One region of the Kurthia sp. 11kri321 genome, then DNA from elsewhere that is predicted to be linked to it. Evidence: riboswitches for the same ligand, from Rfam matches in the RefSeq annotation. Region 1 holds a riboswitch; each other region holds the start of a gene.
What was found. A riboswitch is a leader RNA that binds a small molecule or an ion and turns the genes downstream of it on or off. The one in region 1 is predicted to bind thiamine pyrophosphate.
Positions count from the first base shown of each region.

Region 1 (7,998 bases):
ACCAACTTGAACGGTTTGAATTTGATGTGCATGGGCAACATCTAACCGATCATGGACGATCATTTTATGAAGAGGAAAACCAGCTTGTAGACACTGATCTATAAGCTGATATAACTCCTTTGCTGTGCGTTCATATTCACGAAAATGTAGTGCGTCTATTTCGGTTTCTGCATGCATAACACGTTTTACAAACTGTTCATTCGTCTGCTTGCCATCTGAAAGAACATGAATCTTCATCTACTTCACCAGTTCTTTATATAGCTCGTCTGTTGGCACCATTTTATCGGCAATTTTTTGTTGAACGAGCCACTCATTTTGCTTTTCCCAGCTGGCTGGATTATCCGATAAGAACGGCTCTTCCTTCGTCTCCATCTTATCTGTTACAATCTTCAAGCTTTTTTCCTCGATACTTTTCGTCAGTGGGAATTGGTCTTTCTCTTGATGATCTAATAGAATAGCAAGCGATTCATCTGGATTCTTCTTCGTATAATCAAACCCTTGTTTCGCTGCTTCTAAAAATGCTTTTAATGTTGCTTCGTCTTTCGCAATCGTACGGTCACTTGCTACGAAGACAATTTCATGACTCTTTGGTACACCGAATTCCGATGGGTCCATTGTTGAAATCGGATAGCCCTTTTCCTCCATGACAGGTAGCTCATGGTTAATTAGACCACCTGCTAAAACATCCACTTTTTTCGTAATGAGTGCGGATACTAATTCAAAGCCTACGTCGACTAACTTCACTTGATTCGGGTCGCCCCCATCTTCTTTTACCATCGCTTTAATTGTCGCTTCACTTAATGGTGTACCGCCATAACCAACTGTTTTTCCTTCTAAATCGCGTGGTCGTTGAATATTCGATTCTTTTAGTGACATCAATTGACTAAGTGGTGATTGGACAATCGTACCAATCGACTGAATTGGAACTCCTTCATTCGCACGTGCCATAATGACATCTTGCTGATAGTAAATACCAATGGTTGATTTTCCAGCAGCTGTTAAAGTCAGTGGGTCTGTTGGATTCGATGGATATTGTAGTTTGACATCAAGTCCTTTTTCTTTAAAATAACCTTTTTCCATCGCTACATAGAGAAAGCTATGAATCGCATTCGGATACCAATCGAGCATAACTGTCACTTCTTTTAATTCTTTACCATCTTTTGCTTTACTTGAACAACCTGCTAATACGACAACTAACAAACTACATAGTACAAAAAATTTCATCAAACGCATTAATCTTTCCTCCAAACGATATATTTTTTTTCAATGATTCGAATGATGAAGACAGCAATGATCGCCATCGTAGATAATAGAACGATAGGCGCAAATACACCTGCTCCGTCTAACTGTGTCATCATTCGTTTACTGAAGTAACCGAGACCTGCCTGTGCTCCGAGCCACTCCCCAACAGCTGCGCCGATAATACTGAGCGGTACAGCGATTTTAAAAGCAGAGAATAGCTGTGGTAGCGCTGACGGAAGTTGTAGCTTCCAAAAAATTTGCCATTTTGTCGCCCCGTACGTTCGCATGAGTTCTTCTAGTTCACGCTTTGTACTACGCAGTCCATCAAACATACTCATCGCAATCGGGAAAAACGCAATGAGGACAGTCACAAGCACTTTACTCCAAATCGTGTAACCGAACCATAAAACAAAAATGGGCGCGAGTGCTGTAATGGGAATCGTCTGTGACGCGACGAGTAGCGGATAGAATGCGCGCTCCGACCAATGACTGAGGTGCATCATAATCGCGAGGCCAATGCCTAAAATAATTGAAATTAGTAAACCAATCCAAAGTACTTGTAGTGTTGCAGGTAAATGGACGGTAAATAGAGCTTCTCTAAAATCCCACATCTTTTGTAAGATGGCTGTTGGAGACGGTAAGATGTACATCTCATTTAGCCAGCGCGCAAATACTTCCCAAATGAGTAGCAGTCCCACACTCACGTAAATCGCAGGTGCATTTTTTCTCATAATTGCTGACGTCCTTGTTGCAACATGTAAATCAGTTGTTGCTTCACGTCTTGCACCTCCTTACTTGCTAAATCTGAACGCTGTCTTTTATGTTCCATTGGGACAATCGTTTCGTGTAGCGTATGAATTGGTGTCTGCTGTACAGTTAGAATACGATCTGATAAATAGAGCGCTTCATCCACATCATGCGTAATAAATAAAATGGTTTTACGCCATTTCTTCGCTTGTATGTATAACCAATCTTGTAACTCCATCTTCGTCAGTGCATCAAGTGCACTAAATGGTTCATCGAGTAACAGTACATCTTGTGAAGCATTCAATGCACGAATGAAGGCAACACGTTGGCGCATGCCACCCGATAAGTCTTTTGGTTTTTTATGCATGTAAGCTCCTAGACCAAATTCCTCGAGTAACGCCTTACTCTGTTCTTCTGCTCTCTTTTTCGGTATTCGCTGACATTCTAATGGCAACAATGTATTTTGTAATACCGTTCGCCAAGGAAGCAGTAAATCTTGCTGTGGCATATAGCCTACCGGTTGTTTCGCTACGGTCACTTGTCCCGATTGTGCCTGAGATAGACCTGTAATGAGACGAAAAATCGTACTTTTTCCGCAACCACTTGGACCAATTAACGAAACGAATTCACCTTCTTGAATGGAAAAATGAACATGGTCTAAAATGGGTTGTTCTTCGTAACGAAAACAGACATCTTGTAAAGCTAAACTCTCCAATGATCTTCCTCCTCTATAAAAAAAGCCATCTCGACAAAGAATCGAAATGGCTGCAAATGACAGAATCATCGCATGCCACTTCCCTACGCTAGTCCGAACTAGATCAGGTAATAAGGGTTAAGGTGTCGAAACCTCTCTCAGCACGTAAAAACGGCACCCCTAGTGGTGAAGCATTATGAAATTAGAAAAAGCCCCTGTCTCCATACACGTATCGAAACAGGGACCTGAAATTGTTTTTTCGGTCGAAACGGCTTCCCTACGCTAGTATGAACTAGATCAGGTTGAAAGAATCCAGAGCTTACGGCTCCATCTCAGCTGGCAACACCAGCACTCCTAGCACACTATGATTTTGTTAAGGTGAGTATAGCACTCCCTAGTAATTTATGCAATAGTTGGTTTTATTTTCATCACCAAAGTGGTTTATCCTCTTTGTCGACACGAATAAAGAGCGGTGAAAATAATATAAAGTAAAGAACATACACGATGATGACACCAATAATATACGCTATGTGAATTCCATATAGATTCGCTCCGATTGACAATGCGCCTAACACAAGACTTAGCAGGAAGCCTTGTAGATCAATGCGCCTTTTATTTAAATAAATCGGTTGTGCACAATGTCCACATGCTTGATATTTCTTCATACCCCACTGAAGTTTCCACGTCGTCCGATAGTCGAGCACTTCGTCGCAATGTGGACACGTTACTTCTTCACGATTTTTCATGACAAACCATAAAATAAAGCTTAAAACAATAAAGGCAATTCCTACGTATAGAGCGTTTTGATTACGGTACAGTATAAAAATAAATATTGTAAAGGCATATGTGTAACTCAGTATATCCTTCGTTCCTTCTAATAACTTCATCGCATTTGGACGGCTCATTCGAATATGGTTTTTATTGAATGAACCGATAATTGATGCAAATGTAAAGATTAATAAACCATAAAAAATATTTCTGGTTTTCCAAATGACGTACCATGCAAAAAGCATAGTCGTAACGAATGCTATTTTCCCGAAAATATTTTTCACTTTATTTTGATATTCATAGGGTTCTTTCTTCTCTTTTTCAATGAATAATGTTGAAAATAAAGTGGGTATACATAAAATAAATGCGATGAGTGCTATCTCCATAACACTTGGTTTTAATTTGAAAAAGAGTTCCGTTTCCTCTACACTGTCAGCCCATTTATAAATCTTATCTGTATCAAGTTCTTTTACATAATACTGTGTATCTTCGTCATTCGAAAATAGTAAAAAGGTTTCGACTTCGTTGTTCTCTTTCGTTACTTCGACAACATAGTATAAAGAAGGTGGTTCTATTTCTTTTTTTATAACAGGACTCGCATTTAATTTTTTTTGAAATGCTTCAAATTTAGAAGAAGATAGTTCTCGCTCGCTTGAAAACCATTGATTCGTTAATGTTGTTCCGTCTTCTTCATAACGCGCTTCTGTATCAATTCGAATCGACTGAATCCCATCTTCTGCTTGTCCAACGCGTGTCGTTTGTTGTTGGAAAATCATAAGAAGAATGCCAGCGAATACGACCATCATACAAGCAGTTAATAGGAGGGGTTTATAGATGACTTTTCTTCTCTCTTTTTTTCCTTTTTGAATCATTCGCTCTTTTGCCTGTTCTGACATTTTATATTGATTCATCTCTCGTTGAAATGATTGTTTAAAATTCTTCATCAAAATAAACCTCCTTTAACGATTGTTTGAGTTGTTGTTTCGCACGCTGGTGACGCGTTTTTACAGTGTTCAGTGGAATCGATAAAATCTCACTAATTTCTGCAAGCGTATATTCCTCAAAATAATGAAATAAAATAATGGCACGATACTTTTCATCCAGTTGTAAAACAGCATCTACTACTTCTCCATTTCTTTCTTTTCTTCCATAAAGATTCGCTGGGTTAATCGTCGAATCGCCTATGTCGACTTCCTTCTCTTTTGTAAAAAAGAAGCGCCACTTCCCTTTCTTCTTTCGTAAATAATCTTGACTTTTATGTACGGTTATTTTGGCTAAATACGTTCTTAAAGAGGCACGTTGTTCAAAAGCATGTTCATTTCGATAATGTGCGAGTAGAACATCTTGTACAATTTCTTCTGCTGCCCCGTGGTCTTTTACATAAATAAAAGCGACACGATAACAATAATCTGCATATGCCTCAATCAGTTCTTCCATCGTCATATTTTCACCCCTTCACCTCTATCGTCGCATACTTTTTATAAAAGGTTTCATTTTTTTGAAAATATTAAAAAAAAATAAAAAAGCTATCTATTGAATGATTGGGAATCCCCAACATCCATAGATAGCTTATCTTAATTTATACAGTTTGTGCTTTACGTTGTTCGAATTTTGAAATGTACTCTTCGTATTGGAACGTCAACGAAATTTCATCCCAACCGTTGATTAACATTTTTTTATAGTAAGGATCGATGTCAAAACGATAAACATCTTCGCCAGCTGTTACGGTTTGCTCCTCTAAATTTACAACGGCTTGTAAATCTTCTGCCTCTGCTTTTGCTAAAATCGCCTCTACTTGTTCAACAGGTAACTCAATCGGCAAAATTCCATTTTTGAAGCAGTTATTATGGAAAATATCTGCAAAACTTGGTGCGATAACAACGCGGAAACCGTAGTCTAAAATCGCCCATGGTGCGTGTTCACGCGATGAACCACACCCGAAGTTATCATGTGCTACTAAAATAGATGAACCATCATATTTTGGCTGATTTAATACGAAGTCTTGGATTGGCTGATCATTTGCATCAAAACGCCAATGATAGAATACATATTGACCAAAACCTGTACGTTCAATACGTTTTAAAAACTCTTTTGAAATAATCTGGTCTGTATCGACATTTTTACGATTTAATGGTGTCACAATACTTTTTACGATATTAATTGGTTCCATACAATTCCCCTCCTATACAGGTACGTTCATTACTTTTCGTACATCAACAAAATGGCCTGCGATTGCGGCTGCGGCTGCCATTGGCGGACTTACAAGGTGTGTACGTGATCCTGCACCTTGACGACCTTCAAAGTTACGATTCGATGTAGAAGCACAACGCTCACCTGCAGGTACAACATCTTCATTCATTGCTAAACACATCGAACAACCTGATTCACGCCATTCAAATCCTGCATCTAAGAAGATTTTGTCTAAACCTTCTGCTTCTGCTAATTGCTTCACAGAATAAGAACCTGGTACGACAATAGCACGTACACCGTCTGCTACTTTTTTACCTTGAATGACTTCTGCAGCGGCACGTAAATCATGTAGACGAGAGTTTGTACAAGAACCGATGAATACATGTTGAATTGCGATGTCTTCGATTGGTGTTCCTTGCTCTAAATCCATATATGTTAGTGCTTTTTCAAGCGCTTGACGGTCTGATTCATCTGCTAAATCTTTTGCAAATGGAACTGTTTTTGAAATCCCGGTACCCATTGAAGGATTTGTTCCCCATGTAACGAATGGTTCAATTTCAGAACCATCAATAACGACTGTACGATCATACGTTGCATCTGCGTCTGTTGCAAGTGCTAACCATTCTTTCGCAGCTTGTTCAAATGCTTCGCCTTGTGGTGCATATTTACGTCCGCGTAAATATTCAACCGTTGTTTCGTCTGGACTAATTAAACCTGCTTTTGCACCTGCTTCAATCGACATATTACAAATCGTCATACGTTCTTCCATTGATAATTGATGAATCGCATCACCTGTGAATTCTGCAATGTACCCTGTACCAACATCAATGCCGAATTTTGCAATAATCGCTAAAATGACGTCTTTTGCTGTTACGCCAAAACCAAGCTCGCCTGTTACACGAATTTCTAATGTTTTTGGCTTTGCTTGCCAAAGTGTTTGTGTGGACATGACGTGTTCTACTTCTGATGTACCAATTCCGAATGCAATCGCACCGAATGCACCATGTGTTGATGTATGTGAATCACCACAAACGATTGTTTTACCTGGTTGTGTTAAACCAAGTTGTGGTCCAATAACGTGGACAATCCCTTGATCTGGATGCCCCATGTCAGCCAATTCAACACCGAATTCTTTACAGTTATCCGCAAGTGTTGTAATTTGCTTTTTTGCAATTGGGTCATTGATTGTTGGTAAATTCTTCGTTGGTACGTTGTGATCCATTGTCGCAAATGTTAAATCAGGACGACGTAATACACGATTATTTAAACGAAGTCCTTCAAATGCTTGTGGTGACGTCACTTCATGTACTAAATGTAAATCAATATATAATAAATCTGGTTTTCCTTCTTCTTGATAGACAATATGTTGATCCCATACTTTTTCAATAATATTTTTCCCCATATTCTTCACCTCATCATCATTAAATAAATGTTTGTTCTTTTACATAAGCTGGTTCGATTTCATGTAATACTTTTTCTGTCCAGTCATTTGTAGAGAGTGCTTCTACACCTTTTGGCGCCATATCACCTGTAAAGAATCCTTTTTCGTAAACAGCTGCCACTGCGTCTTCAATTGCTTTTGCTTCTTCTAATAAACCAAATGAATATTGTAACATCATCGCTGCCGAAAGAATTGTTGCTGCTGGGTTTGCAATCCCTTTACCAGCAATTTCAGGTGCTGAACCATGTACGGGCTCGTATAAACCGAAGTTATCTGCACGCATACTTGCAGAAGGTAATACACCTAATGAACCTGTAATAACTGATGCTTCGTCACTTAGGATGTCACCAAACATATTCTCTGTCACAATGACATCATATTCTGCAGGTGCTGTAATTAGCTTCATTGCTGTTGAATCAACTAAACTATGCTCTACCTCTACATCTGGATATTGTGATTTTTTCTCATCTACGATATCACGCCATAAACGTGATGTATCAAGTACATTGGCTTTATCAACCGATGTTAGTTTTTTACGACGTAAGCGTGCTAGTGTGAAGGCATTATCGACGATTCGTTCGATTTCTTCTCTTGTATAAGTTAATGAATCAAGTGCTTCGTTCTCTGTACGATGACGTTCTCCAAAATATAAACCGCCTGTTAATTCTCGAACGATTAGAAGATCAACATCTTTCACAATATCTTCTTTTAAAGGAGATGATTTGAGCATCGACGGAATCGCTTGCACAGGTCGTAAATTAGAAAATAAGTCGAAGTGTTTACGGATGCGGAGTAGTCCTTTTTCTGGGCGTAAATCTGCTGGGTTATGATCCCATTTCGGTCCACCAACTGCGCCTAATAAAATAGCGTCGCTTTCTTCACATAGTGAAATCGTATTTTGTGGTAGTGGATCTTG
Region 1 is NZ_CP013217.1:1,508,948-1,516,945, forward strand. It holds gene ASO14_RS07785 (thiamine phosphate synthase) at 1-237, opposite strand, end outside; gene ASO14_RS07790 (ABC transporter substrate-binding protein) at 238-1,233, opposite strand; gene ASO14_RS07795 (ABC transporter permease) at 1,233-1,973, opposite strand; gene ASO14_RS07800 (ABC transporter ATP-binding protein) at 1,970-2,746, opposite strand; TPP riboswitch at 2,768-2,875, opposite strand; TPP riboswitch at 2,941-3,049, opposite strand; gene ASO14_RS07805 (hypothetical protein) at 3,112-4,395, opposite strand; gene ASO14_RS07810 (RNA polymerase sigma factor) at 4,382-4,894, opposite strand; gene leuD (3-isopropylmalate dehydratase small subunit) at 5,031-5,621, opposite strand; gene leuC (3-isopropylmalate dehydratase large subunit) at 5,634-7,043, opposite strand; gene leuB (3-isopropylmalate dehydrogenase) at 7,063-7,998, opposite strand, start outside.

Region 2 (7,998 bases), 140 kb from region 1:
GTACTGCTAATTAAACGAGCTTGTTCTTTTGAATAATCAGATGCTACTAGTTTTTCAATATAAATTTCTTCAAAACGTTCAAAAACAGCTTCACATTTTAAACGAAGACGTTCATTCACTAATGCTGTTTCGGCAGCCATCAATCCAATTGGCAATGAATCTGCACAAAGCGGTATATTTTCAACCACTGCAAATTTATCTGCAATTTTTAAAATATGTGCTTGAAAAGCTTTTAATGGATCTACTTCGTTTTGTGTGTCTTCTAAAATATTTGCGGCAACCATTGCACCGAATCGTTCGATTGCTTCGCTCGCTAACTGTTCTTTACCATCTGGGAAGTGGTAATAGAGCGAACCTTTTGGCGCACCGCTCTCTTTAATAATCTGATTTAACCCTGTTGCATGATAACCATTCATATGAAAAAGACGCGTAGCTGTTTGTAAAATTCGTTCACGTGATTGATTTTTACTTGTCATCGTAAGACACCTCGAAATTATAGTGATTGGTCTAATTAATGATATTAAATACTTTTCAAATGATTGTCAATGTGTTTTTCTTTAGTACGTTTTTTATTTTTTATATATAGACTAGAGAGGTTTATTATATTTAAAATAAAGGTGTGATATTAAAAAACCTATCACTTGTTTTAAGAAGTGATAGGTTTTCGTTTGAATTTATCGAATATATTGGTTTGATACAAGTAATGATTGAATAACTTTTGTTGGAATAACAAATTTCACTGGTCCCATACTACCTGGAGCTACTTCATATTCGTTGAATGAAATAACTAATTCATGTTTCTTGTTAATATAGAATGATTGGTTTGCTTGGATTTGATCAAAACCATCTGTTATTTCTGCATCCATACCTTTGATAAAGTAGACTTGTTCTCCTTTGCTATCAGTCATTTGTTTTTTCATTTGTTGCTTAATTTCATCTGAAATCACTTGAACATAGTCTTTATTTTTAAATAGTGACGGTAATGTAATCACTTGTTTTAATGTAGGATCTACTACATCATACTGTAATGTTGTTGCACTACTTGCTTCTGTCTCCGTTGTTTCACGTTCAATTACAAGTAATTGTTTTGTATCTTGTAATACACGATAATCACTTGTTACACTCGCATGTCCTTCACCTTTTAATGCTTTCATACGTTGTTCAAACTTTGTATATTGCTCTTTTGCTTCTTTTTCATATTTTTCATTCAATGTTTGTTCAACGTCTTTATTTTCTAAGTCTCGTACTTTTGGTGTTTTAATGTCTGCTGCATACTGTTCATCTTCATATTGGAACGTCATCGCTTGGAACACATGACCAACGATAGGCATTCCTCCCATCGCACGTGCAACCGATGCATTGGTATTTAATGTAACGAATAAAGCAATAATAGCTGCTGCAATTGCTGCACTCATCCAATACGGACGATAGTTTTTCTTCTTTGTCCCTAATTCTTTTCTCACCATTTGTTGTAGTTCTGGTGGAATCGGTGTATTTTTATAAGCTGTTCGCTCTTTTTTTAATTTTGGATTCATATTAGAATTCCTCCTCCGTTTTTAAATCAGCACGTAATAGGCGTAATGCCTTATATAAACGTGTTTTAATCGTATTTGTATTTTCTTCTAAAATAAAAGCAATGTCTTCAATTTTTAAGTCTTCAAAGAATCGTAAAATTACAACTTCACGATAAATCGTCGGTAAGTCGTCAAGCGCGTGCTCTAAATCAACATTTTCATAAGCATCATGAAAATTTCTTTGATTCGCTTGTAATTGTTCATCTTCCATCACTTGAACTCGTTTATGTTTTCTTAAAAAATCGAGTGATGTATGTACAACAATTTTATAAAACCAACTTTTTAATTTTTCTTTTTCGATTAATTTGTCATAAGACTGCATTGCTTTTTGGATACTATCTTGTACGACGTCTAATGCATCTTGCTCATTTTTTGTATAACTATAAGCAAGGCGATAAAAATCGTTTTGATAGCGTTCGATTAATTGGATCAGCTGATCATCGTAGTGTAGCTTTTTACGCGTAAATTTCATGCTAAGGGCTCCTTCTATGTTTGTATACGTGTAATAGACGTATGTCCTTCTATAAAAAGTTTGCATTTAATATAAAAAAATGAGGTACGCTTTTCTGCGCCCCTCATTTCTTTATATTTCCTGATACACAATAACAAAAGGTACAATGATTGTAACCGTTGTTCCTTTGTTTTGTTCAAAGTTCACTGTACCATTGACGAATTGAATCCGTTCTTGGATGCCTTTAATTCCATTCCCTTGCTCACCCTGTACAGTATTATAGCCAATTCCATCATCTGAAATCGTCATACGAATTTCTTTATCTGTCTGCTCAATACGAATCGTACATTTCTTTGCTTGACTATGGCGTACGATATTATTAACAACTTCTTTTAAACACATACTCAATGTATTTTCTAAAATAAGTGGTACTTCTTCAAGTTTTAATTGCCCTTTTACTTTTAAATCGATATTGGCAATTTCTAAAATCTGTTGGACATGCAATAATTCATCTTCAATTTTTATTTTTTTCATATCGGACACCATTTCACGCACTTCTTTTAATGCCATACTTGCCGTTTTACGAATATCTGATAGCTCATTTTTCGCTTGTTCTTGATTTTTATCAACTAAACGAATCGCTAAATCGAGTTTAAGACCAATCATTGATAATTTCTGCCCAAGTGTATCATGTAAGTCACGTGCAATTCGTTGTCTTTCTTCTACAACACTTAATTCAGAAATACGATTCTCTGCTGATTTCAACTTATTTTCTAAGTGGTCACTCTGTGTACGGCTGAATAAATAGAATGGTGCTAAAATCGTACCGAACACGATGACAACCATAAATGGAATTTGCTGAATATAAATAGCCGTTTCAATGAAAAAGCCACCAATAATCGCACCAACTGTTGCCGCAATGTGTAAGCCATACATAATATAAAAGCCGACTTTACTACGAATACGTCCAATTAAAAATGACGTAAAAATAGAAAAATAAAAATAGCCATATAAAATCGACATAACGGCATTTATAATCATCTCAAATGATAGCCACATATACGTCAAACCACTTGGTAGTTTGAAATCTAAATACACACAAATCAGATATGTAATCAGAATGGCTGCTGCAATACTTTGCGTCGTATGATCTTGATTTTTAAATACTGAATAAAATGGAATAAAGCAAATAAATACCCATGCTAAAATACTTTGAATGGGATGTTTCGGTATAATAGAATACCATTTTGACACACGCGTTCAACTCCTTAATTCTCTGTCTATCATATAACAAAATACTGTTTCAAGCTAGAAACATCTTGTTTTCTGTAGTTTCCTTTTACAATATCGTGTACTATTAGAATAACGACGTAAATTTCATTTATTGGAGGCATCAAGTGATGTTAATTCAACTTTTTATTTTAGGGATTTTATCTGAAAATAATTACCATCCCTACTTTATCAAAAAGCTCTTCACAAATATTGTTGATATTGATCCAAGTTTTAAATTAAGTGATGGAAAACTTTATTATCATTTCGACTCGTTAGAAAAAAAAGGATATATTAAAAAAATCGAAGTCATTCATACAGAAAATCGTCCTGAAAAATCCGTTTATGCCATTACAGATGCTGGACGTGCGTATATGGTAGAACTCATTTATAAAACATTCGACTCGATTAATTTAGCAGATGTACAAAGTCTCTATATTCCTATTTTATTTTTAAAGTATGTTGATTTAAAACGTGTAATTGGTCTATTAGATCAGGCAATCGAGCGTGAGAGTAAGCGAATCGATTCGATTATTGAAGCTGGTTCACATCCTTCTGTAAAAGATGTTGATCATATTCAATTAATTATCCGACATGCAAATCGACAATTTAACGAAAACTTAAAATGGCTACAAGATATTCGTGACGCAATTGCAGAACATATTTAAGCATACAAAAAAGACTTAGGCACTGAGCCCAAGTCTTTTTGTTATTTAATCTGTCACTTTACTCCGGAATAAACTTCCTAACGAAAAAGCAATTGTATGAATGATTAAAAAGACAGATTCATTAAAATACCAATCATTTGTATAACTATTAAACGGTGAACGACCGTAAATAATCGATTTCGAATCATTCCATGTTCCGCCAAAAACTTCAATTTGACTTGTTACATATTGATATTCTGTACCGCCTGCTAAAATAAAAATCACGACAATAATAAGAATTGCTGATGCTAGCTTTCCTTTTGTTGCTGTTTCAAAAAAAGATACGCCAACGCTCCACGTAATAAACAGACTGACACACAGGAAAGGCACTAATAAAACAATTAAAAAGAAAGCAGGGTTTAAGTTTCCAACTTTTTCAGTAGGGTCCAACGTAAAATAATAATTGATGACCATGAAACCTAAAAAACTAATCCCTAAAGAAATATACCACGATAGATTTTTCACACAATTTCCCTCCATACTTGTTCTCATTATACAAGACAACCTATTTTTACTAAAGCGGAACCTTGCAAAATGGTCTAAATATGGTATGCTCTAACCATACTAGATTTGCGGGGGGACTCTTAGGAGTTGAGAAGGTAAAACCTGACCCTTTGAACCTGTCAGTTAATACTGGCGTAGGGAGCAGCTGTTTTTCGCATGTAATGCTGTTCTACGATTAATTCGTTGAGCAGCTTTTTTATTTTTATAGTGAAAAAGCAGAAACCCGTCCTCTAATTTAGTGAAACTGAGTATGAGAAGCTTCATGAATTTGCTTTTCATTCATCAATGGAGGTAACTAAAAATGAGTATCCAATCAATTCATTCAACGAAACCAATTGTTCACTGTATTACGAATTATGTCGTAACAAACTTTACTGCAAACGGACTTTTAGCAGTAGGTGCATCGCCCATCATGGCGGATGAAATACAAGAAATGCATGATATTGTTCAAATCGCAAATGGATTATTAATTAATATCGGTACGTTAAATACACGCACAGTCGATGCGATGATATTAGCTGGACAAGCTGCAAATAAAAAAGGGATTCCAGTCGTTTTAGATCCTGTAGGCATCGGTGCTTCTAAATATCGTAAACAAACAGTCGAACAACTATTACAACATGTGCAATTTACAGCCATTCGCTGTAATGCTGGTGAGTTAGCGGCTCTTGCGGAAATTAAAGTCACCTCTCGTGGTGTCGATGCAGGTGAGGTATCTTTTGAAATTGAAGAAGCAGCTAAACAAGTCGCAACACGCTACAAAACGATTGTTGCTGTAAGTGGTGTAGAAGATTTAATCACAGATGGCACGACGGTTCACATAATAAACGGCGGACATGCATGGATGGAACAAATTACAGGAGCTGGTTGCTTATTATCTGCCCTAACAGCTGCTTCAATCGCATCACATACAGACGCACTACAAAGTGTTATCACAATTCACAAAGACTATAAACAAGTCGCAGAAACTGCACATCATCACAGCAATGGTATTGGCGATTTTCAAATGCACATCCTAAACCAACTACAACAAATGAGTTTTGGAGGGATTAAATAATGTTACCGATTACACTGACGATTGCCGGATCTGATTCAGGTGGCGGTGCCGGTATTCAAGCTGATTTAAAAACATTTCAAGAATTGAAAACATTCGGTACATCTGTTTTAACAGCTGTTACTGCACAAAATACGTATGGCGTACAAGCTGTTTATGCGTTACCCGAAGATTTCATTGTGGAACAATTACAGTCGATTCAAAGCGATTTTAATGTGAATGCACTAAAAACGGGGATGCTTTTTTCAGCATCTATTATTGAAGCTGTTTCAAAACAACTAGAGAATGTACAAGCACCTATTACTGTTGACCCTGTCATGATTGCAAAAGGTGGTGCCACACTACTGCAACAAGAAGCAGTTGATGCGATGATTACTCACCTATTCCCACTAGCGACTGTTCTCACACCGAATATTCCAGAAGCAGAGGCACTGACAGGCATGAAAATTCAAACTTATGATGATGTTGAACAGGTAGCTAAAAAATTACTCGCTATGGGACCTGAAGTCATCGTGATGAAAGGTGGACATTTTGCACCTGAACAACAAGCTGCGATTGACCATATTTTCTTTAAAAACGGTGATAAATTAACCATTTCTGCCCCGCGTGTTCAAACGAAGGATACTCATGGTACAGGCTGTACGTATTCAGCAGCACTAACTGCCTTCTTAGCAAAAGGTCTACCAATGAAAGAAGCACTTATTGAAGCGAAGCGATTTATCCATGCGGCTATTTCACATGGTTTAGGTATTGGGCATGGCCATGGTCCGACGAATCATTTCGCTTATAACACAAAAGCAAAAGTGGAGGTCGAGATAATTGAATAAACAATTACTTGAAACGTATTTTATTATGGGAAGTCAAGACGTTGTAGGTGATCCACTCTTTGTATTAGAAGCTGCATTACAAAATGGGATTACTTTATTTCAGTGGCGAGAAAAAGGTGAACAGTGTTTAACAGGTGACGCTTATGTTCAATTTGCAAAAGACTGCCAAACTCTTTGTAAACGTTATGATGTTCCTTTTATCGTAAATGATGATGTTGAATTGGCAATCAGACTCAATGCAGACGGGATTCATGTTGGACAAGATGATGTCGATGCAAAGAAAGTACGTGAACAACTACCACATAAAATACTCGGTGTGTCCGTTCATACACAAGACGAATTACAACAAGCAATACAGGACGGTGCTGACTATATTGGAATCGGCCCTATTTTTTCAACACAATCCAAAAAAGATGCAAAAAAGCCTGCTGGTACAACATTTTTAACAGAAGCCGCACAATCTATTCCTACCCTGCCGATTGTCGCAATCGGTGGTATTCAACCCGAGCATGTTTACGATTTACGTCAAGCTGGCGCTGATGGTGTATCGATTATTTCTTCCATTTCAAAAGCAGAAAATCCTGGTGAAGCGACACAGGCTTTTCGTAAAGAAAATGAACGCTTTTTACAACAACTTTAATACTTAGTAAACAGAATAGGACAAAACATTTCAGCCCCTTCTCAGCGTTTACAATAAAAAACTGGAACCACGCCACAGTGTGATTCCAGTTTTTCTTATGCTCATGTAGGATGGTGTTTTTTACACTTATGTCTCAGTCTGTTTCTTTTTCATACAAAAGGCTTAAATAAAATATTTTTACAGAAGATTTAGAGCATTTCATTATTTTTTCTATACAAAATGTTACAATAAATGTATTCTAATGCATTTGGAGGCTTACATATGGACGTTAGACAATTAATTTATTTTACAGAAGTAGCAAGACAACAAAGCTTTACAAAAGCTGCTGCTTCACTACATGTAACACAACCAACTCTCAGTAAAGTTGTGAAGCTACTTGAAACAGAATTGAATACGACTTTAATTGATCGTTCCCAACGAAAAAGCGTACTAACAGATGCAGGCGCATTAGTTTACGAGCGAGCGCTCAAAATTATTCAAATGGTCAATGAAGTACATCTCGTATTAGAGGACTTAGAAGATTTAAAAAAAGGACATATTAAACTCGGTATGCCACCGCTTATTGGCATTTTATTTTTCCCAGAAATGATGAAAGCTTTTCAAAAAATCTATCCTGAAATTACGATTACACTAGATGAAGTAGGTGCAAATGTCGTCAAAGAACGCGTATTTGATGGGGACTTAGATGGCGGATTTGTCATGTTACCTGCACATGAAGAAGATTATGACTTACTTCCCTTCACTACAGAACAAGTACAGCTTATTGTTCATCAGGATCATCCTCTCGCTGTAAAAGAGAATGTATCAATGCTCGATTTAAAAAATGAAAAAATGCTGTTATTTAGTGACGACTTCACCATTCATGACCGTATTATCGAAGAATGTGAAAAAGCAGGATTCATTCCCGATGTTGCATTTATTAGTTCGCAGTGGGATTTCATTAGCCAAATGGTCGAACATAATCTAGGTGTA
Region 2 is NZ_CP013217.1:1,371,727-1,379,724, reverse strand. It holds gene ASO14_RS07110 (TetR/AcrR family transcriptional regulator) at 1-476, opposite strand, end outside; gene ASO14_RS07105 (anti-sigma-V factor RsiV) at 675-1,535, opposite strand; gene ASO14_RS07100 (RNA polymerase sigma factor SigV) at 1,537-2,046, opposite strand; gene ASO14_RS07095 (sensor histidine kinase) at 2,158-3,279, opposite strand; gene ASO14_RS07090 (PadR family transcriptional regulator) at 3,426-3,962, shown strand; gene ASO14_RS07085 (hypothetical protein) at 4,008-4,466, opposite strand; TPP riboswitch at 4,566-4,663, shown strand; gene thiM (hydroxyethylthiazole kinase) at 4,807-5,562, shown strand; gene thiD (bifunctional hydroxymethylpyrimidine kinase/phosphomethylpyrimidine kinase) at 5,562-6,386, shown strand; gene thiE (thiamine phosphate synthase) at 6,379-7,026, shown strand; gene ASO14_RS07065 (LysR family transcriptional regulator) at 7,288-7,998, shown strand, end outside.
Region 2: linked by a shared signal. The riboswitch ahead of thiM (hydroxyethylthiazole kinase) and the one ahead of ASO14_RS07800 (ABC transporter ATP-binding protein) in region 1 are both predicted to bind thiamine pyrophosphate.

Region 3 (7,998 bases), 160 kb from region 1:
GGCACATCAATTAAAAAAATTACAAGTAGATATTATCGAAGCAGGGTTCCCCGCTTCATCAGAAGGTGACTTCAATGCAGTAAAGCAAATCGCACAAAAAGTTGGAAATACAGATGATATTATGATCACAGCTTTAGCGCGTGCAGTGAAAGCGGATATTGATTCAGTTTACAATGCTGTAAAATACGCAGAAAATCCAATGATTCACATGGTACTTGGTACATCGGATATTCACGTAGAGAAAAAATTCTCAAAATCAAAAGATCAAATTCTACAAATTGGTGTAGATGCAGTAAAATACGCAAAAACACTTTTACCACAAGTACAATATTCAACAGAAGATGCATCGCGTTCTGATTTTGAATATCTATGGAAAACAATTGAAGCTGTTATGAAAGCTGGCGCAACGATGATTAATGTACCAGATACTGTTGGTTATGCAGTACCAGAAGAATTCGGTGAAATGATTGGTAAATTAAATGATCGTATGAAAAACTTAGATGATTCTGTATTACTAAGTGTTCACTGTCATAACGACTTAGGTATGGCGACAGCGAATACACTTGCGGCAATTAAAAATGGTGCGGATAAAGTAGAGTGTACAATTAATGGAATCGGTGAGCGTGCGGGTAACGCAGCACTTGAAGAAGTCGTGATGGCACTATCAACACGTTCAAATTATTTCAATGCACATACCCGAGTCAACAAGAAAGAGATTATGAACACATCGCGCATCGTTTCGAGCTTAATGGGACTTGATGTACAAGTAAATAAAGCAATCACAGGCGACAATGCCTTTGCGCATTCATCTGGTATTCACCAAGATGGTCTATTAAAATCACGTGATGCTTATGAAATCGTGAGCCCAACAGAGGTTGGTTTAGACGATATGGAATTAGTATTAACAGCTCGTTCTGGTCGTCATGCGGTGAAAAATGCACTTGAAAACTTAGCGTTAGGCAACTTAACACCAGATCAATTTGAAGAGGTTTTTGCGGATTTCTTAAAGTTGGCTGATACGAAAAAAGAAGTGTATAACCATGACCTATTCATTTTAGTAGAAAATTATTTCAAACGTACAAATGAAGATGCAAAAGTTGCGCTTCATAGTGATGCTTTCTACCACTTAGAAGACATTCAAGTGATTTCGAATCAAATCTTCCCGTCTGCAAGTGTGAAGGTACGTCGCGGTGAGGAAGTACTGAAAGCAGCGACAGTTGGCTCAGGTTCAATTGATGCATTGTATTCAGCGCTACAAGAAGTAACAGCATTCGAAGTAAAGCTACTTGAATACAAAATTTCAAGTGTGACACGCGGTAAAGAAGCTATCGGTAAAGTGAAGTTACAAGTTGAATATGAAGGCGAAACATATATTGCAAAAGCTTCTGATACAGATGTCATTAAAGCGAGTGCACTTGCTTATATTAATGCGATTAATACGATTGTTGTCGATCAGTTCATCTCGATTCCAGAACCTGTTTAAAAAATCGCTTGACTTTCCAATTGTTGTCATAGATGATAGGTGTGTACTAACAATTAAATACACAAACAATCACTACTAGGGGTGCCATATAGAATTGGCTGAGAGAGCAGTAGCTTAACCCTCTAACTTGATACAGTTCGCACTGTCGTAAGGAAGAAGTGACATTTTTAGCATATTATTTGCAGGTCATTCTCCGTCTTTTACGATTTTCGTAATGCGGTGAGTGGCCTTTTTGTTTCCTTCGTGTTTGTGAAAAGGGAGAGAAAAAAGATGAAGTTTTCAGAGCAATTAATTGAGGAAATTCGACCGATTTGGCGTGCAAATCACGCACATCCATTCGTACAAGGAATTGGTCACGGAACATTAGAACCAGAGAAATTTCGTCACTACATGATTCAAGATTATTTATATTTAATTCAATATGCAAAAGTGTTTGCGATTGGGATTCAAAAAGCACGCGATTTAGATGTTATGACACGCTTGTCAGCTTCAGTCCATCATACGCTATCAATTGAGATGGCACTGCATCGTAAATATGCAGAGCGTTTTGGGATTTCAGAGCAAGAGATGCGTGAAGCAAAAGAAGCGCCGACAACGATAGCTTATACTCGTTATATGTTATCAGAAGCGCAGAATGGCTCACTTGCGCATGTGATCGCAGCTATCTTACCATGTGCTTGGAGCTATTTAGAGATTGGACGTGAACTCGCACAAATTCCTGGAGCTGTCGATCATCCACTTTACGGTGACTGGGTGCGTATGTATAGTGAACCGGCATTTGAACATAGCGCACAAAATATGATTGATTTGATGGATGAGTTAGCAGCTGATTTAACAGGTGATGAACTGGCACATGTTAAAGAAATTTTCTTACAAACAACTCGCTTTGAATATTTGTTCTGGGAGATGGGGAACACAATTTCTCACTGGCCTCAGGAACTTCAAGCTGACAAAATCAGTTCTATATAATAGAATGAACACCCACTGAAATTTATTCGGTGGGTGTTTTTTTATGAATAAGTAGTAATTTTATAAGAAAAAGGGAATAACTAACGGATGTAAAGGAGGGGCGTAAATGAAAAAATGGTTTGTATCACTTTTATCATTCTGTATACTTTTTATGACGTACGCTCCGATGAGTTTTGCTACCACAATGACAACACATGATTTTCGTCATTCAAATTACGATACTTTTTATGAAAATTTAAATGGAAACTGGAACTTTATACGTGGTGAATTGTTTGATCCACAAGATATGAAAGAAGAAATTAAGCTTGGAAACAGCGATATTGTCAAAGTACCTTATATGCTAAATCAGCGTTTAAATATTGACTCTGATCGTGCGACTTATAGTACAACGATTAAAGTTCCTGAATCTTTTGTTGGCCGCTATTTAAAATTTTATATACCTTTTCAATATAGTAGCTATAATTTATATGTAAATAATGTACTTATCAAAGAGAATGGAAGCCTCCTAAAAAGTAATAAGACAGCTGTACAACAAATGAAACCACAAATACCTAGTTTTCGCGTAGATCAAACGACGTTGCAAATTACGTTTCAAATGATTAGTTTTGAGAATGTAAGTGGTGGTTTGAGGAAAAGTATATCTATCGGTAATGAACAAATTATCGTGAAAAAGCAACAGCAACATGAGTTTTGGCAAGTCTTTTTAATTGGCTGTATTACATTAACTGCATGTATTTCATTACTTTTTTATGCATTTAGAAGAAAGCAAAAGGAATTTTTAGCTTATGGCATGTTTTGTGCAGCAACAAGTCTATGGGGTTTTTTCACGGACTATTATTTATATACAGCCTTTTTAAACCAACTAGATTGGAGCGTGGCTCTACGTCTAACATTTATTATGCCTCAAATTGTTATGTTGTTCTATGTAGGCTATGTATATAAAATGTTTAGCGAAGCGGTCCCGAAAAAATTCATTACTTTTTATAACTATATAATGATTGTAATTATTTTCTTTACGGCATTTTCTTCTACGGTCATGTATCAAAAATTATTTAATATTATTTTGATTTTTATGTATGTTTTTTATATCTTTTTACTTGTAAGTGTTATTAGAAAAATAAATTGGCATGATTTGACACAAGTGATTACACTTGTGGGGATACTATTAGTATTTGTAGGGGCCATACATGACATGATTCGCGTTTCGGCAGCTGGAAATTCAATTCATCTTACTTTTATCATGCTAGGCATTTTTATTAGTATCCAGTGTATACTATTTTGTCGGAAATTTGCTCTACAATGGTTACAAGTTGAACAACTGAATAAAGAATTGATTTCCCTCAATGAATCTTTGGATGAAAAAATTCGCATCCGAACGAAACAATTGGAAGAAAGTAATGAAAAATTACGTGAACTAGCTTTATTAGATAGTCTTACAGGAGTTTTTAATCGTCATTATTTAAGTAGTAGTTTAGAAAAGTTATATAAACACTATAAAGACACGAAAGTACCTTTTGCTATTTTAATTTTAGATGTCGATGAGTTTAAAAAATATAATGACTATTATGGTCATATTTTAGGTGACCAACTATTAAAAAACCTTGTAAAAATTTTAACAGATGCGTTACCTGCTCGTGCGGAATTAACGCGTTATGGTGGAGAAGAGTTTGTTGTGTTGTTAGATGCTACGACTTATAGCGAAGCTTTCGATATTGCAGAGTATATGAGAAATGCAGTTGAAAAAGCAGAGCTAGAACATTTAGGGCGTGAATGTAAAGTTGTAACAATTAGTGTAGGAGGAGTTGCGTTGACAGAAGCGCAATTTACTAATACAACTGAATTTGTAAAAATAGCAGACCAACAATTATATGAAGCAAAAAATGCAGGGCGCAACTGTGTTCGAGTAAAAAATTTACATTAGCAAACACAACTTATAGTGTGAGAATTCATGCTGTAAGTTGTGTCTTTTTTAATTGACAGTATTTTTAATCCATGTTATCTTTAATTCAAGATATTTTAATTCGAGATAAAAGGAGTGGATAAAATGTCAAAAGAATTATCGCTAAAAGCATTGACGGTTCTACTTCGAGCGTCTCAGACAGTTGAAGAAGTATTGCGAAAGGACATGCAACGCTATCAGCTGAATTTAACAGAATTTGCGGTATTAGAATTGCTTTATCATAAAGGAGATCAACCGATTCAACGCATTGGTGAGAAGATTTTAATTACGAGTGGCAGTATCACATATGTTGTTGATAAATTACAACAAAAAGGCTATGTCGAGCGCGTAGCCTGTCCAACCGATCGACGCGTCACGTTTGCAGCACTTACAGAAGAAGGATGCTCATTTATTGAACGTATTTTTCCACAACATGAAGCATTAGTTGAAAAGCTATTTAATGTTGTAGATGAACATGAAAAACAGCAACTCATTACAGCTTTAAAAACAGTAGGATTACACGCCAAAAATATGTAATTAACGGAGGAAATAATCATGAATCAACAATTAAAAGGTATCCATCACGTCACAGCTATTACAAGTAGCGCAGAAAAAAACTACGAATTTTTTACGAATGTATTAGGTATGCGTTTAGTGAAAAAAACAGTCAATCAAGATGATATTCAAACATACCATACATTCTTTACGGATGATCGAGGTTCAGCTGGAACAGATATGACATTCTTTGACTTCCCAGGAATTCCAAAAGGAACACATGGTACAAACGAGATTTCACGTACAGGTTTCCGTGTACCAGATGATGCAGCACTTGAATATTGGGCAAAACGCTTTACACGTTTAGGTGTAAAACACGACGGTATTCAAACACAATTTGGTGTAAAAGTATTACCATTTACTGATTTTGATGATCAACGATACCAACTTGTATCAGATGAACATAATGAAGGGATTAAAAGTGGTACACCATGGCAAAACGGTCCAATCCCACTTGAATATGCGATTACTGGTTTAGGACCAATCGAAATTACCATTGCTGATTTTAAATATTTTAAAATGATGCTAGAACAAGCACTATTATTTAAAGAAGTCGCACAAGAAGGAGACTTCCATCTATTTGAAGTAGGAACAGGCGGAAATGGTGCGCGTGTTATTGTGAAACACGATGAAACATCACCAAATGGTCGACAAGGTTTTGGAACTGTTCACCATGCGGCGTTCCGAGTAGAGGACCGTGAAGTGTTAGACTACTGGACAAAACGAATGGAAGAAATCGGATTTAATACATCGGGTTATGTGAATCGTCACTTCTTTGAATCACTTTATGCACGTGTAGCACAAGGCATTCTATTTGAGTTCGCAACGGACGGTCCAGGATTTATGGGAGATGAACCTTATGAAACATTGGGTGAAAAATTATCACTTCCACCATTCTTAGAACCAAAACGTGATTATATCGAAAGTGTTGTTCGTCATTTTGATACAGTGCGCTCAACAAAAACATTTGAAAAAGAATACGAATAATGAACAAGCGAGAATCATCTTTATAGGTGATTCTCTTTTTTTATATTAAATTTCTTCTGAAAGGGTAAAGGTATAGCAGTTATAACCAAATAGCGTTTTAATCCTGAATCCAATCGGGTAAAAGGTTATAGATTAGAGTATTAAAAAAGAGATGGAGGGGGGATTCGATGATTTATACTGTTACATTTGCACCGTCAATTGACTACATTCCATATGTAGATGATTTTCAAGCGAATACGTTAAACCGTGCAAAAGAAGTAAGTTATTACCCTGGTGGTAAAGGCATTAATATTTCACGTGTACTCAAACGAATGGAAGTAGACGCTACAGCACTTGGTTTTGTCGGTGGATTTACAGGTGATTATATTCAACAGTTTTTACAAAGAGAACAAGTACCTTCTGCATTCATTCAAGTAGATAGTGTAACGCGGATTAATGTCAAAATTAAATCACAGCAAGAGACGGAACTGAATGGCCCAGCACCCACACTGCAAAGTCAAGAAATAGAGCAACTACTACATTTTCTACAATTACACGCAAAAGAAGATGATTGGATTGTAGTCTCAGGAAGTATTCCAGAAACGGTGACGGATGAGTTCTTTGAACAACTTCAAAAAAGTTGTGCATTAACCGGTGCAAAGTGGGTACTCGATACGTCAGGACCACGCTTAAAACAACTTTTACAATATCAACCGTACTTTATTAAACCGAATCAGCACGAGTTAGGTGAATTAGTAGGAGATACAATCGACACATTGGAACAAGCTGTAGCACATGCAAAAAAATTAACAGAACAAGATGTATCACTTGTAATTGTATCGCTTGGTGGTGAAGGTGCAGTATGTGTGAGTAGTGACACACAATTTCTGGCAAAAGCTCCTAAAGGACAAGTTGTCAATACAGTAGGAGCTGGCGATTCACTTGTGGCAGGTATGGTTGCTCAATTAGCACAACAGCAAAGTTTACAAGATGCATTCCGTTACGGCGTTGCTTCAGGTAGTGCTACAGCTTTTAAAGAAGATTTATGCCATAAAGAAGAAGTAGAAAAACTCGTTCCACAAGTCGAAATTCAAACAATTTAAGAGGTGAAACGCATGAAAATTACAGAATTGATGCCTCTCGATACGATACAATTATCGCTGTCAGGTGGCACAAAAGGAGAGGTACTTGCAGAATTAGCAGATGTACTCGATCATGCAGGAAGGCTAAATAATCGAGATGACTTTTTAGCCGCAATTTTAAAGCGTGAAGAAGAAAGTACAACTGGTGTTGGTGATGGTATTGCGATTCCACATGCGAAAACAGCCGCTGTAAAAACTCCGACAATTGCTTTTGGGCGTAGTGAAAAAGGTGTGGATTATGCTTCGTTAGATGGTAAAAATGCGGACTTATTCTTTATGATTGCAGCGACAGACGGTGCAGGACAATTTCATTTAGAAGCATTATCTCGCTTAGCAGGGTTTTTAATGGATTCTAACTTTACAACTCGTCTACGTGAAGCGAAAACGAAGGAAGAAGTTTTATCGATTATTGAAGAAAAAGAAACAAATGAAGAAAAGCCCAAGCAAGCGACTACTACTTCAAGTGAACAACAAACAACAGGGAAGAAGGTTAAAATTCTTGCTGTAACAGCTTGTCCAACAGGTATTGCGCATACCTATATGGCAGCTGAAAAATTAGAAAATGTCGCAAAAGAAAAAGGAATCGACATTAAAGTTGAAACAAACGGTTCAAGTGGTGCACAAAATGTACTTACAAAAGCTGAAATTGAAGAAGCAGATGCGATTATTGTAGCAGCGGATACAAAAGTCGAGATGGCTCGTTTTGATGGTAAAAAAGTAATTCAAGTACCTGTTTCAAAAGCGATTTATGAAACAGATCAATTATTAGAGCGTGCAGTAGAAGGAAATGCTTCTATCTTCCATTCTGACTCAGGAAAATCAACAGATGAACAAGACGGCGATGAGAAAAAAGGAATTGGATCTCAAATTTATAAACACTTAATGAATGGTGTATCGAACATGTTGCCATTCGTTGTCGGTGGTGGTATTTTAATTGCTTTATC
Region 3 is NZ_CP013217.1:1,671,455-1,679,452, reverse strand. It holds gene ASO14_RS08675 (2-isopropylmalate synthase) at 1-1,483, shown strand, start outside; TPP riboswitch at 1,551-1,654, shown strand; gene tenA (thiaminase II) at 1,754-2,452, shown strand; gene ASO14_RS08665 (sensor domain-containing diguanylate cyclase) at 2,559-4,373, shown strand; gene ASO14_RS08660 (MarR family winged helix-turn-helix transcriptional regulator) at 4,497-4,928, shown strand; gene ASO14_RS08655 (ring-cleaving dioxygenase) at 4,947-5,933, shown strand; gene pfkB (1-phosphofructokinase) at 6,101-7,015, shown strand; gene ASO14_RS08645 (PTS fructose transporter subunit IIABC) at 7,028-7,998, shown strand, end outside.
Region 3: linked by a shared signal. The riboswitch ahead of tenA (thiaminase II) and the one ahead of ASO14_RS07800 (ABC transporter ATP-binding protein) in region 1 are both predicted to bind thiamine pyrophosphate.

Region 4 (7,998 bases), 790 kb from region 1:
TAATTTCGAACCGAACATATACATCACATATAGACCAATTCCCATTAAGACAGCTGTTGAAGGCTTGAAATGGCTCGAAAAAATATAAATTGCAACAATCAGAATGACCATACCTACTGCACCGATAATGCCATTTCGTTGCGTTTCATGAAAGGCTTCTTGTGACATATGTTGAACTTGCAGTTTTAAATTAAGCAATGTCAAAATCGGTAGTAGTGTAATGACTCCTGATAAGAATAAATATTTCGACTGACTTAAAATCGTAGCGAGCAGCATAACTGAACCGCCAATGATGAATTGGATGACATACCCCATATGTTTGAAATCTCCCTTTGTGTTTTGTAAATGTCGCTTCTCTTGTATTGTAATTTCATATTTAATATAAGTAAATTGAATTTATTATATAGTTAACATTACATTTTTCTATAGTTAGGTGATTACATGAGTATTTTAAAATTAAAAGCATACATTGCAGCTGTACAATTTGGTTCATTAACGAAAGCGGCAGAGGCACTTGATTATACACAGCCAAGTATTAGTCATATGATTCATTCTTTAGAAGATGATTATGGCTTTTCGTTATTAACACGTAGCAAAAGTGGTGTGACACCCACTGATAATGGGCTTGAGCTTCTTCCAATCATGCAAGATATCGTACAACGCTATGAACATCTCTCTGAAGCCGTTTGTGCCATTCATGGTTTAGATGTCGGAGCCATTCGGATTGGCGCTTATACGTCCATTTGCGTTCATTGGATGCCTTATTTATTAAAGGAATTCCATAAAAGTTATCCTAAAATTGATATTCACTTATTCGAAGGGAACTCAGATGAGATTCATGCATGGCTTGAAGAAGGCCATATTGATTTTGCGATTAGCACGATTCAGCGTCCAGAAGAATTTCATTTTTTACCACTCATGGAAGATCGTATGATGGCAATTCTTCCTGAAAATCATACACTTGCAGAAAATCATGCATTTGCAATTGAGCAATTTGCAGAAGAACCTTGCATTATTCCATATGAAGATACACATAAGGATGTACAACGTATTTTTAAACAAGCAAATGTTAAGCCAAATATTGCGTATCAAATTCGTGGTGATGAAGCGATTATTGCCATGGTTAAACAAGGTCTTGGTATCTCTTTATTATCAGAGCTACTCATTCAAGACCACGCTGATGATATGATAAGCCTACCTCTTGAACCAAACCATGTTCGTACACTCGGCATTACATCAAAAGACGATTTAAAAAGTTTGTCACCTGCTTCTAAAAAATTCATTCCATTCATGCAAGAGTGGCTTAAAAAACAAAAAAATGCATACTAAAAGAGGAATCGTATAAAAATGATTCCTCTTTTTCAATATTATTTTGGTATTAACTCAACTAATTTACGACGAAGTAATTTCCCTGTACCATTTCGTGGTAATTCTTCGACGAAATGAATTTGTTTGGGTAGTTTATATTTTGCTAATTTATCTTCGCAAAAGGATAAAATCGTTTCTGCATTCAATGTTGTCTCTTTTGACATAATAAAGGCAGCCGGAACTTGTCCCCATATCTCATCTTGGACACCACATACACCAACTGCGGCAATATGAGGATGCCCTGCTAATACATTTTCAATTTCAGCTGGATAAATATTTTCTCCACCTGAGATAATTAAATCTGAACGACGATCGGCTACATAAAGATAACCTTCATCATCAAAATAGCCAATATCTCCTGTGTGTAAAAAACCATCTACCTGTGTTTTAATATGGGCATGTTGTCCAACATAACCTGGTGTAACACTATCCCCTCTTACACAAATCTCACCATGGTCAAATGGTCTTTCTGCTCCTGCAATACAAATCTCATTAAACATCAGTGGTTTTCCAACAGAACCCACTTTACGAAGCGCGTCTTTACTGGATAGTGTCGCTACTTGGCTTGCTGTTTCCGTCATTCCGTATGTTTGTGCTACACGTAGATCAATGGCTTCTGCACGTGTTAAATAGCTTTTGGGAACAGGACCACCGCCTACTAATAGTAATTGGAACTTTGGCGATACACGCTGTCCTTGCTCTTCAATATAAGACACTAACTTCTCTAACATAACTGCGACAGCTGACATACGAGTCGCAGTACCTTCAATTAATTGTAATGCCACTTCTTCAACTGTATATTTCTCATACAAATCTAGTCGAACACCATGTAAAATACATTTGCACAGCATAGAGAACCCGCTAATATGAAAAATAGGGACTGTACAAATCCATCCTTCATCTTCTACTAAACCTGTATTATAAAGTGCTGAGGTCGCACTCGCCATATGATTACCAATCGTTTGACGAACACCTTTTGGCTGACTAGTTGTACCTGATGTGTACATGATAGTCATTGTTTCATCTCGTGACCAATGTTTAATTACCTCTGCCTTTTCTTGTGAGGTCATTAAATCAGAAAATAGAATTTGCAATTTATGCGTAGAAGGTAATTGTTCTACTAAATCGTCATCCACAAGTAATGCATCTACTTGTGCATCTTGAATTTGATAAGCAAGTTCTGCTTCTGTTAATCGTAAGTTTAATAACACCATCTCGATACGCAATTGCATACATGCAAAAATCGTACGAATAAGATGCGGTGTTGACCGCCCAAAAATGGCAACGCGTTGTCCTTCATGTAAACCGGCAGCTTTTATAGCACCAGCATAATATTTTGATTGTTCGGATAGCTGTTCATACGTCCATTTCTCATCTTGAAAAGTTAATGCTACACGATGAGGTGTTAATGACGTGCGTTGCTCAATCCAGTTTGGTATCATTTTTTTCATCCCTAACTCTATTGTTTTCATCCTTTCTTATTCTAATACGAAACATGTGAAATACAAAACGGAAACCCCTCAAATCGAAAGGTTTCCGTTCGTATATTATTTTGTTTTATTTAATTCAACTGCGATTTGAGCACCGACATGCGCATTGTGTTTTACTAATGCAATGTTAGCTACTAGGCTCTTACCTTCTGTTAACTCTTTTACTTTACCTAATAAGAATGGCGTAACTGATTTACCTTGAATATTATTTTCTTCTGCTTCTTTTAATGCTTCATGAATAATATTTGTAATGAAGTCATGGTCTAATGCATCTTCTTCTGGGATTGGGTTAGCGATTACTGCGCCACCAGCCATATTTAAATTCCATTTTGTACGTAAAGTTGCTGCAACTTCTGCAGGTGTATCTTGACGGAAGTTTACATCAAATCCTGATTTACGTGTGAAGAATGCTGGTAATTCGTCTGTACCATATCCAATAACAGGCACACCTTTTGTTTCTAAGAATTCAAGTGTTAAACCAATATCTAAAATTGATTTTGCACCTGCACATACAACACCTACTTTAGAAGTTGCTAATTCTTCTAAGTCAGCTGAAATATCCATTGTTGTTTCTGCGCCGCGGTGAACGCCACCAATACCACCTGTTACGAATAACTCGATTCCTGCTAATTCAGCTGCAATCATTGTCGCTGCTACTGTTGTCGCACCGATTTTTTTCGTTGCGATTAAGTATGGAATATCACGACGAGAAGCTTTTGCTACATTATCCGCATTACCGAACATTTCTAATTCTTCATCTGATAAACCGATTTTGATTTTACCGTCGATGATTGCGATTGTTGCTGGAACTGCGCCATGTTCACGAATGATTTGTTCTACTTCACGTGCTGTTTGTACATTTTGTGGGTATGGCATACCGTGTGAGATAATTGTTGATTCTAATGCAACGATAGCTTTACCAGCGTCCATTCCTTCTTGTACTTCTTTTGATAATTCGATGTATTGTTTCATAATTAATCCTCCAGTTCTTGTTCTAACGATTGTTTTGTTAATTCAGGACGTACAGTAAACTTAGATTCAAGCGTATTTTTCGCATTGATTAATCCTGCTTGAATCGTCTGTTCAAATGTGTACTTCTCTAACCAAGCATGTACAACTGCTGAGACGAATGCATCTCCTGCGCCTGTAACATCCTCAATTTGATTTGCTGCTCGTGCTTCAAAATGTGTTGGCATCAAGTTCTTGTTTGCAGCATAAACTCCCTTTGCGCCAGCCGTAATTACGACATTTTCTACGCCCATCTGAGCGATTTCTTGAATTGCTTGTAAATAATCTGCTTCTGATGTAATCGTACGATTTGTTAATGTTTCGGCTTCATCTGTATTACAGATGAACCATGTAACGCCTTCTAATGTTGTTGGCATACGGTTCATCTTTGGAGAAGATACCGGCACAATAATAAGAGGTACTTCTCTCGTTACTGCAAATTGTTGAATATAATCAACTGTTTCTTTCGGACAATTCAAATCAACTATAATTGCCGGAGCAGTCGATAAAACATGTTCATGCTTCATTAGAATTTGTGGTGTTAATGCATCATAGACGTCCATATTCGCTGTTGCCATAACCAACTCGCCTTGTTCATCCATAATGGCTGTGTAAGAACCTGTTGAACATTGTTCCAACTGCTCGACTTCTTCTAAATGAATGAAAGCATTCGAAGCTGCAACAATTGCTTGCCAATCAGAATCTTTTCCAGCAGTCGTCAGTAAACTCACTTGATGTCCAAGCCTTCCCAAGTTTTCAGCAATATTTCGCGCTACGCCACCTACACTTTCTGTAGATGTTACAGGATTTGATGTCCCCATCTGAACCTGTCCCTTCAAATGAAGTTTTCGGTCCATATTGGCTCCACCAATACATATAATTTTGTTTTCTTTTGGCAATACGTATGCTCTCCCTATAATCTTACCCTTTTTCACTAACCCCGATATTAAGTTAGCTAGAGCCGGTCTCGACATTTCTAATTTTTCAGCCATCTCTTGTTGCTGCATAAACGGGTTTTCCTTAATGAGTTGAATCAGTGCTTGTTCTCTCTCCGTCAATGTCATCACCCTAAGTTTTATTTGTTTACATCATAAACAAAATTAAGTCTCGTGTCAAATGTTTATAAAAACAAACTTTTGTTTAAAATCAATATAAATAATAAACAAATTTGACAATATAAACCTTATAAGTTAGTATTCAATGTAACTTAATAGGTCTACACTAGGGGTGTTATTTAACTGAGATGAGTCCTACTCAAACCCTTTGAACCTGAACTAGTTAATACTAGCGTAGGAAAGTGTCAATTCTATACATACTGAAAAAAGTCTGTACTTTTTTGTTATGCAATGATTTGTTATACACAACTTTCCTACGAAGGTTGTGTATTTTTTATTTAAGTTGAAATAAATAAGAGGAGTTGTTTTAAATGAAAAAAACAGTAGTAGTTACAGGCGGAAGTAGAGGGTTAGGTGCAGTTATTGTCAAAACACTTGCACAACAAGATTTTCAAGTTGTCATTAATTATTATCAAAGTAAAGAAGCTGCTGAAAAATTAGTAGCTGAAATTGGTGGAGACAAAGCGATTGCTATTCAAGCTGATGTAACGAATCGGAAAGAAGTCGATCAATTAATGAACATGGCAACAGAACACTTTGGTCAAATAGACGCTGTTGTAAATAATGCATTAATCGACTTTAAATTCGATCCGATTAAACAAAAATCTTTTAAAGACCTTTCTTGGGATGATTATCAAAAACAGCTGGATGGTACGTTAAAAGCTGCATTCAATACAAGCCAGAGTGTGATTCCACAGTTTATTGAAAGAAAAAACGGTAGCATTATTAGCATTGGTACTAATTTATTTCAAAACCCTGTCGTGCCTTATCATGAATATACAACTGCTAAAGCAGCTTTGATTGGTTTCACACGTAATCTCGCTTCAGAATTAGGCGTCTATGGCATCCGAGCAAATGTTGTTTCAGGAGGTCTTTTAAAAACAACAGATGCCAGTGCTGTTACAACACCTGAAGTATTCGATTTAATCTCTCAATCTACACCTTTAAGAAAAGTAACCACGCCACAAGATGTTGCGAATATGGTAGCTTATCTATGTTCCGAAAAAGCACATGGAATTACAGGACAAAACTTTACAGTAGATGGTGGTTTAACAATGAACTAATCACTATCCAAATAAATTGAGGTGTAAATCATGTTAAAAACTACAAAAAAACAGTTACATATAGGTGTTTTACTATATGGTTGTGGTCATCATCAAGCAGCTTGGCTAATGGACAATTCACGCATTGAGGATATTGGAAGTATCTCTTATTATCAAGAATTAGCTCAACTAGCGGAAAAAGGATTATTGGACGCTGTATTTTTTGCAGATCATCATGCTTTTCCAGCAAATGATGCACAAGTCATGCCTGCATTTTGGTTTGATCCGCTAATTAATTTAACAGCTATTTCTCAAGTAACGCATCATATTGGTTTAGTTGCCACTATTTCAAGTACTTTTTCTAATCCCTATACAGTTTCTAGACAGCTATTAAGTTTAGATCATCTCACTAAAGGGCGCGTAGGTTGGAATCTTGTTACATCAATGAGTGATAATGAAGCTCGTAATCACAGTATGGAAGCATTACCTCTCCATAATCAACGATATGAAAAAGCTGAAGAATTTTCGATACTTATGGATCAACTATTTTTATCTTGGGATGCTTGTGATTTTGTCCATAATCGTGAAGAAAATAAAATTATCAATGCTTCAAATATTCACTCTTTTAATCACAGTGGTCATTATTTTCAAGTTGCAGGTCCTTCTACTGTACCAAAAAGTCCACAAGGTGCACCGGTCAAAATGCAAGCAGGTGCTTCAAAACAGGGCGTTGCTTTAGCTGCTAATCATGCTGAAGTAGTCTATTCAGTCTCTTGGAACCTCAAGCAAGCTAAAAATTTTCGACATAAATTAAATGACGCAATTGAAAAATCATCTAAACCTAAGAAACATATTAAAATTTTACCTGGATTAGTAACATATGTAGGTCATACACATGAAGAAGCTTTAGCTAAAAAAGAAGCATTGGACCAAGCTCTCCCAATTGAAGTTGCTTTAAAACAATTAAGCTCATTTATTCAGCAAGACTGTTTAAATTGGAATATTGATGAAAAGGTCCCTCCATTACCTTCTGTAGAAGCATTCAATGGACCTGTGGGACGCTATGAAACGATTCTAGAAATCATTCGTGATACCGATCCAACTGTGAAAGAATTACTCGGTTACTTAAATGCTGGCGGTGGACATTGTACATTGATTGGTACACCAAAGGAAATTGTTGACCAAATGGAGATCTGGTTTAAGGAAGGCGTAGCTGATGGATTTAACCTCATGCCTCCAACATTACCTGACAGTTTAGAAGATTTTGTTGAAATGATTGTTCCTGAAATGCAAAAAAGAGGACTTTTTAGAGAGGCTTATACGGAGCATACATTTCGTGAACGTATGGGATTATGATAATAAAAAAGTAGCGTAAACCATCCAAAGGTCTACGCTACTTTTTATAATTATTTAAGTTCTATGGGAAACGTGGGAACTGACCGAAGTCTGGTTGACGTTTTTCTTTGAATGCATCGCGACCTTCTTTTGCTTCATCTGATGTGTAGTAAAGAAGTGTTGCGTCACCTGCAAGTTGTTGAATACCTGCAAGACCGTCTGAATCTGCATTGAATGCACCTTTTAACATACGAAGAGCCATTGGTGACAGTGCAAGCATTTCTTCACACCATTTCACTGTTTCGTCTTCTAACTGCTCGTAAGGTACTACTGTATTAACTAAGCCCATATCAAGTGCTTCTTGTGCATCATATTGACGGCATAAGAACCAAATTTCACGTGCTTTTTTATGACCGATAATACGTGCTAAGTAACCTGCACCGTAACCACCGTCAAATGAACCTACGCGAGGACCTGTTTGACCGAAGCGTGCATTATCAGCTGCGATTGTTAAGTCACAAACAACATGTAATACGTGACCTCCACCGATTGCATAACCTGCTACCATCGCAACTACTGGTTTTGGAATTTTACGAATTAATGTTTGTAAATCTAATACATTTAGACGTGGAATATTAT
Region 4 is NZ_CP013217.1:721,064-729,061, reverse strand. It holds gene ASO14_RS03850 (GlpM family protein) at 1-315, opposite strand, end outside; gene ASO14_RS03845 (LysR family transcriptional regulator) at 442-1,329, shown strand; gene ASO14_RS03840 (o-succinylbenzoate--CoA ligase) at 1,368-2,819, opposite strand; gene ASO14_RS03835 (pseudouridine-5'-phosphate glycosidase) at 2,916-3,830, opposite strand; gene ASO14_RS03830 (PfkB family carbohydrate kinase) at 3,833-4,930, opposite strand; TPP riboswitch at 5,080-5,179, shown strand; gene ASO14_RS03825 (3-oxoacyl-ACP reductase) at 5,293-6,045, shown strand; gene ASO14_RS03820 (NtaA/DmoA family FMN-dependent monooxygenase) at 6,076-7,380, shown strand; gene menB (1,4-dihydroxy-2-naphthoyl-CoA synthase) at 7,442-7,998, opposite strand, start outside.
Region 4: linked by a shared signal. The riboswitch ahead of ASO14_RS03825 (3-oxoacyl-ACP reductase) and the one ahead of ASO14_RS07800 (ABC transporter ATP-binding protein) in region 1 are both predicted to bind thiamine pyrophosphate.